2 regions of the Streptomyces yerevanensis genome follow, and region 1 is predicted to be linked to the other one. Evidence: riboswitches for the same ligand, from Rfam matches in the RefSeq annotation. Region 1 holds a riboswitch; the other holds the start of a gene.
What was found. Region 1 has a riboswitch for glycine ahead of gcvT (glycine cleavage system aminomethyltransferase GcvT). Riboswitches for the same ligand answer to the same signal wherever they lie in the genome.
Positions count from the first base shown of each region.

Region 2: another riboswitch for glycine. It lies ahead of gcvP (aminomethyl-transferring glycine dehydrogenase); the one in region 1 lies ahead of gcvT (glycine cleavage system aminomethyltransferase GcvT).

Region 1 is NZ_JNWJ01000014.1:65,910-69,313, reverse strand. It holds gene OP79_RS16625 (AAA family ATPase) at 203-898, opposite strand; glycine riboswitch at 1,107-1,221, shown strand; glycine riboswitch at 1,222-1,335, shown strand; gene gcvT (glycine cleavage system aminomethyltransferase GcvT) at 1,371-2,498, shown strand; gene gcvH (glycine cleavage system protein GcvH) at 2,653-3,042, shown strand; gene glyA (serine hydroxymethyltransferase) at 3,057-3,404, shown strand, end outside.
Region 2 is NZ_JNWJ01000054.1:53,145-56,548, reverse strand. It holds gene OP79_RS38240 (DNA polymerase IV) at 1-1,284, shown strand, start outside; gene OP79_RS38235 (PRC-barrel domain-containing protein) at 1,295-1,669, opposite strand; glycine riboswitch at 1,800-1,896, shown strand; gene gcvP (aminomethyl-transferring glycine dehydrogenase) at 2,077-3,404, shown strand, end outside.

The DNA.
Region 1 (3,404 bases):
GCCGGGGCAGCAACCGCTGCGTCGGAAAACCCTAGCTCCCGCCTGAGCAGACTTGCCGAAGTCCACTGCAGTACCGCGCCCCTTAAAGGAGGCCGTAGGCCTCTTTAGGGGCGCGGGGCTGTATCGATTTGCGGCTCCGCCGCGCGGGCGCGACCACCCACGACGGACCCGCAGCATCAAACCGCCTCACCCAGCGGAGCGCTTAGTCGTCGAAGTCGATCCGCCGCAGCACGTCCGCCGCGGACCGGTCGATGAGGACGGCCGAACCGCAGCCCTCCGGCAGGTCGCCCTTCTCCACGGAGCGCAGCAGCCGGGCGGCCGCGGCGCGGTGCCGGGCGAAGGCGTACCGCGAGACGCCACGGCCCCGCTCACGCTGGCCGTCCAGGGCCGTGTCCGGCGGGACGTCAAGGAGCAGCAGATGCAGCGTGCCGCCGCGGCGCCTGGCCTCGCGCGCGATCCAGTTGCGCACCCAGGCCTGGGTGCCGCAGTCGTGCACGACGACGCCCTCGCCGGAGCGCAGGGCGCGACGCAGGCCCGCGTAGTGCGCGGCCCGTACGAGGGGGCGGTAGACCGCGTACGGCAGAACGCCGGACAGGCGGCGGTCCCAGCGGTCGCGGGTGTCCTGCGAGTCGATGCGGACGCCCGTCACGGCGCGGCGCATCAGGGTCGACTTGCCGCTGCCCGGGAGTCCCGTGACCACGACGAGATCGGCCGCGCCGAAGCGCAGGCCGTGCGGACTGTGTCCCGCGCGCTCCCGTAGATCACGGACGACGGGCGCCGGGAGCGGGCCGCACGCCTCCCTGGCCGGGACAGCCGGGACAGCGGGCTGCTTGGGCAGTGCGACGGCGGCACCCGTCGCGTACGCCGTGGTCCTGTTCACGCTGTTCGTCCTCCCCATCGGGTCGGGAGACCCATCCCCGTCAAGTGTAAAGAGAAGGTAATGCGTGCCCCCTGTCGTTTTCGTTCTCGTCATGCCACAGGCCCGTCACAGATCACTGTGACGGGTCTGTGCCCCCTGTGAAGGCCCCCCACGCCTGTGAAAGACCCCCCTGCCACGGCGCACCGATGCGTGCGATGATGTGCGCGCCAACTGCATACCGGCCGCTTGAATCCGCGCGGGAGAGTTCCGGGTACGTGTACACGCAGGTGTACGGGTGTCCGGGCGCCGAAGGAGCAAGTCCCTCCCTTGAATCTCTCAGGCCCCGTTACCGCGCGGGCGAGGCACATCTGAAAAGCGGGCCGCCGACCAGCGGCTCCACCCAAGGTGCAAACCATGACCACCGTCTGTCGGCGGTCACGGCGAACCTCTCAGGTTCCGATGACAGATGGGGAGGAACGACCTCGCCGTCATGCCTTGGGAGCCCTGTCCGATGAGCAGCACCACTCCACGCCGCACAGCACTCGATGCCCTGCATCGCTCGCTCGGCGCCACCATGACCGACTTCGCCGGCTGGGACATGCCCCTGCGATACGGCTCCGAGCGCGACGAGCACCTCGCCGTACGTACGAAGGCGGGTCTCTTCGACCTCTCCCACATGGGCGAGATCACGGTCACCGGGCCGGGGGCCGCCGCACTGCTCGACTACGCGCTGGTCGGGAACATCGGGGGCGTCAAGGTCGGCCGTGCCCGCTACACGATGATCTGCCGCGAGGACGGCGGCATCCTCGACGACCTGATCGTGTACCGGCTCCAGGAGACCGAGTACATGGTCGTGGCCAACGCCTCCAACTCCCAGGTGGTCCTGGACGCCCTCACCGAGCGCGCCGCGGCTCACGGGGGTTTCGACGCCGCCGTACGCGACGACCGTGACGCGTACGCGCTGCTCGCCGTCCAGGGCCCCGAGTCCCCCGGCATCCTCAAGTCCCTCACCGACGCCGACCTCGACGGCCTGAAGTACTACGCGGGCCTGCCCGGCACGGTCGCCGGCGTCCCGGCCCTGATCGCGCGCACCGGCTACACCGGCGAGGACGGCTTCGAGCTGTTCGTCGCCCCGGCCGACGCGGAGAAGCTGTGGCAGGCGCTGACCGACGCGGGATCCTCGGCGGGCCTCGTCCCCTGCGGGCTGTCCTGCCGGGACACGCTGCGCCTGGAGGCGGGCATGCCGCTGTACGGGCACGAGCTGTCGACCTCGCTCACCCCCTTCGACGCGGGGCTCGGCCGGGTCGTGAAGTTCGAGAAGGAGGGCGACTTCGTGGGGCGCGAGGCGCTCACCGAAGCCGCCGCCCGCGCCGAGTCGTCGCCGCCGCGCGTCCTCGTCGGCCTGGTCGCCGAGGGCCGCCGCGTCCCGCGCGCCGGGTACGCGGTCGTCGCCGACGGCAAGGTCATCGGCGAGGTCACCTCCGGCGCGCCCTCGCCGACCCTCGGCAGGCCGATCGCGATGGCGTACGTCGACGCCGCGCACTCCGCGCCCGGCACGCCCGGTGTCGGCGTGGACATCCGGGGCAGCCACGAGCCGTACGAGGTCGTGGCGTTGCCGTTCTACAAGCGCCAGAAGTAATCCCGCCGACGGTTCGGCAGCGCAGCGACGTGACGTACGTTCCCGTGTGCCGTCTCGTATCCGACGTCTCGCATCTGACGTCTCTTGTCCGGCGTCTCGTGACGCAAGACCACCCGTTGATCACCACTCCCCCGCGTACAGGAGAATTCAGGCCATGAGCAACCCCCAGCAGCTGCGCTACAGCAAGGAGCACGAGTGGCTGTCGGTCGCCGAGGACGGCGTATCGACGGTCGGCATCACCGAGTTCGCGGCCAACGCGCTCGGCGACGTCGTCTACGTCCAGCTCCCCGAGGTCGGCGACACGGTGACCGCGGGCGAGACCTGCGGCGAGCTGGAGTCGACGAAGTCGGTCAGCGATCTGTACTCGCCGGTCACCGGTGAGGTCACCGAGATCAACCAGGACGTCGTGGACGACCCCGCGCTGGTGAACACCGCCCCGTTCGAGGGCGGTTGGCTGTTCAAGGTACGTATCGCCGAGGAGCCGAAGGACCTGCTCTCCGCGACCGAGTACACCGAATTCTCCGGCTCCGACTCCGCCTCCTGAAGGACTCCTGACTGATGTCGCTTCTGAACCAGCCCCTGCACGAACTCGACCCGGACGTCGCCGCCGCCGTCGACGCCGAGCTGAACCGTCAGCAGTCCACCCTGGAGATGATCGCCTCGGAGAACTTCGCTCCGGTCGCGGTCATGGAGGCCCAGGGCTCGGTCCTCACCAACAAGTACGCCGAGGGTTACCCGGGTCGCCGCTACTACGGCGGCTGTGAGCACGTCGACGTCGTCGAGCGGATCGCCATCGAGCGGATCAAGGAGCTCTTCGGCGCCGAACACGCCAACGTCCAGCCCCACTCGGGCGCCCAGGCCAACGCCGCCGCGATGTTCGCCCTGCTCAAGCCCGGCGACACGATC
Region 2 (3,404 bases), on a different contig from region 1:
GCGACCTGCTCGTACGAGGCCCGGGTCTTCGGGGTCCATTCCGCGATGCCCATGGCGCAGGCGCGACGGCTGGCGCCGAACGCCGCGTATCTGGTGCCCCGTTTCAGGTTCTACCGCGAGATCAGCGAGCAGGTGATGGGGCTGCTACGGGAGTTGTCGCCGCTGGTGGAGCCGCTGAGCCTGGACGAGGCGTTCGTCGATCTGGAGGCCGGGGGAGCAGCCTGGGACGAGGCTTCGGCGCGGCTGGCGGGGGCGAAGCTGCGCGCGGACATCCGGGTCGTCACCGGGCTGACCGGGTCGGTGGGGCTCGCCGCCTCCAAGATGCTCGCGAAGATTGCCTCCGAGCAGGCCAAGCCCGACGGTCTGGTGGTGATAGAGCCGGGGACGGAGCGGGAACTGCTTGCTCCCATGTCGGTGCGCATCTTGCCCGGGGTGGGGCCGGCCACCGGGGACCATCTGCGGCGAGGCGGGATCACGACAGTCGGGGAGATCGCCGAGGCGGGTGAGGACGAGGTCGTACGGCTCCTCGGGAAGGCCCACGGGATCGCGTTGTACGCCATGGCGCTGGCGCACGACGAGCGGCCCGTGGTGGCTGAGCGGGACACCAAGTCGGTGTCCGTCGAAGACACGTATGACGTGGACATCCACGACCGGGTGCGGGTGCGGATGGAGGTGCAGCGGCTCGCCGACCGGTGTGTGCGAAGGCTGCGCGGCGCGCATCTGTCGGGACGGACCATTGTGCTCAAGGTGCGGCGGTACGACTTCTCGACGCTGACCCGTTCCGAGACGCTGCGGGGCCCCACGGACGACCTCTCGGTGGTGCGGGAGGCGGCCGCGCGGCTGCTGGAGTCCGTGGACACCACCGGCGGCGTACGGCTGCTGGGGGTTGGGGTGTCGGGGCTCGCCGACTACACGCAGGAGGATCTCTTCGCGCAAGTTCAGGCGCAGGCCGAGGCCCGGGCTCACGCGGATGAGCCGGAGCATCAGACGCAGGACGAGGCGGAGGAGTCGGCCGAAGAGCAGGAGGCGCCCGCCGTGCGGCGGTGGTCCGCGGGGCATGACGTGCGACATGCCGAGTTCGGGCACGGGTGGGTGCAGGGCAGTGGCATCGGGCGGGTCACGGTGCGGTTCGAGACACCGTTCGTTGTGGCTGGTCGCTCCCCCACTCTCGGCTTCGCTCGAGCGGGGGGACCCCCATCGCGGCGGAGCCGCAAATCGATACAGCCCCGCGCCCCTAAGGAGGCCTGCGGCCTCCCTGGGGCGCGGATACCGCGCCGGACTTAGGCAAGCCCGCTCAGGACTCGTCCGAGCCTGCCAGGTGACCGAAGTCGCGGTCTGGTGGAGGGGGCTGCGGGGGTGTCACGTCGAGGCCGTAGTGGTGGTAGAGCTGGAGTTCCTGCTCCGGGGAGAGGTGGCGGCCGACGCCGAAGTCGGGGGCGTCCTTGACCAGGGCGCGGTCGAAGGGGATCCGCAAGCTGCCCTCGACCAGCTCGCTGGGCTCCAGGGGCACGAAGGCGTCCCTGCCGAACAGGCCGGTGCGTATGGCCGCCCACTCCGGCGTACCGGTCGCGTCGTCGAGATAGACCTCGTCGACGGTGCCGATCTTGTGGCCGTTGCGGTCGAACGCCTTGCGGCCGATCAGGTTGCGCGGATCGATGTCGGTCTGCACGGGCCCTCCAGCTGGTCGCAACTCATCCGTCAGCACTACGCGGCACTACGCATCCGTAAGCACTACGAAAGAGCACTTTGCGGTGGGCGGCCACTCGGGGGATGCCCGCTGGTACGCTGTCAACGGCTGCTGACCCCGTGCGGGAGAGTCCTCCAAGGCTTCATCGGAGGCGCCGAAGGAGCAAATCCTCCCCGGAATCTCTCAGGCCCACGTACCGCGCGGACGAGGCCACTCTGGAAAGCAGAGCGGGTGTCGACGGCTTCCGCTCTCACCGACGGTGAAAGTCGGGACGCCGTACAACCGGCGGGCCGGTGAAGCTCTCAGGTTGAGATGACAGAGGGGGAGGCCGTCCGGGCACCGCTCCGTGGTGCCCTCGAAGGTCGTGTCAGACCAGGAGGCCTCCGTAAATGACCGCCCATCGCATTCCGCTTTCCGAGCTCGAACGGGGAATCCCCTTCGAGCAGCGCCATATCGGGCCCGACACCGAGGCCCGGGCCAAGATGCTCGCGCAGGTGGGATATGGCTCGCTCGAGGAGCTGACGGCCGCCGCGGTGCCGGATGTGATCAAGGATGCCGAGGCGCTCGCGCTGCCGGCCGCGCGCTCCGAGGCCGAGGTCCTCGCCGAACTGCGCTCCCTCGCAGACCGTAACGAGGTCCTCGACTCGATGATCGGGCTCGGTTACTACGGCACGTTCACGCCGCCGGTGATCCTGCGCAACGTCATGGAGAACCCGGCCTGGTACACCGCGTACACCCCGTACCAGCCGGAGATCTCGCAGGGCCGCCTGGAGGCGCTGCTGAACTTCCAGACCATGGTCGCCGACCTCACGGGTCTGCCGACGTCGGGTGCCTCGCTGCTCGACGAGGGCACCGCCGCTGCCGAGGCCATGGCGCTGTCGCGACGTGTGGGCAAGGTCAAGAACGGCGTCTTCCTCGTCGACGCCGACGTGCTGCCGCAGACTGTCGCCGTCATCGAGACGCGCGCCGAGCCGATCGGCGTCGAGGTCGTCGTTGCGGATCTCGGCGAGGGCATTCCGGCCGAGGTCGCCGAGCGCGGCGTGACCGGCGTGCTCCTCCAGTACCCAGGCGCCTCCGGTGCCGTACGGGACATCAAGCCCGTCATCGAGCAGGCGCACGGGCTGGGCGCGATCGTCACCGTCGCCGCCGATCTGCTGGCGTTGACGCTGCTTGCCTCGCCGGGCGAGCTCGGCGCCGACATCGCAGTCGGCACGACGCAGCGCTTCGGCGTACCGATGGGCTTCGGCGGGCCGCACGCCGGATACATGGCGGTGCGCGAGAAGTTCGCCCGCAACCTGCCGGGCCGTCTCGTCGGTGTCTCGCTGGACGCGGACGGCAACCAGGCGTACCGGCTCGCCCTGCAGACGCGGGAGCAGCACATCCGCCGGCAGAAGGCGACCAGCAACATCTGTACGGCTCAGGTGCTGCTCGCCGTGATGGCCGGGATGTACGCCGTCTACCACGGCCCGCAGGGCCTCAGGTCGATCGCGCAGCGCACCCACCGGTACGCCACGATCCTCGCCACCGGTCTGAAGGCGGGCGGAGTCGAGGTCGTGAACGAGGCGTACTTCGACACACTCACCGTCCGTGTGCCGGGCAGGGCCGCCGAGATCGTCGCGGCCGCGCGCGAGGGCGGGGTCAACCTGCGTCTCGTCGACGCCGACCAGCTGTCCATCGCCTGCGACGAGACCACCACGCGGACCCAACTGGGTGCCGT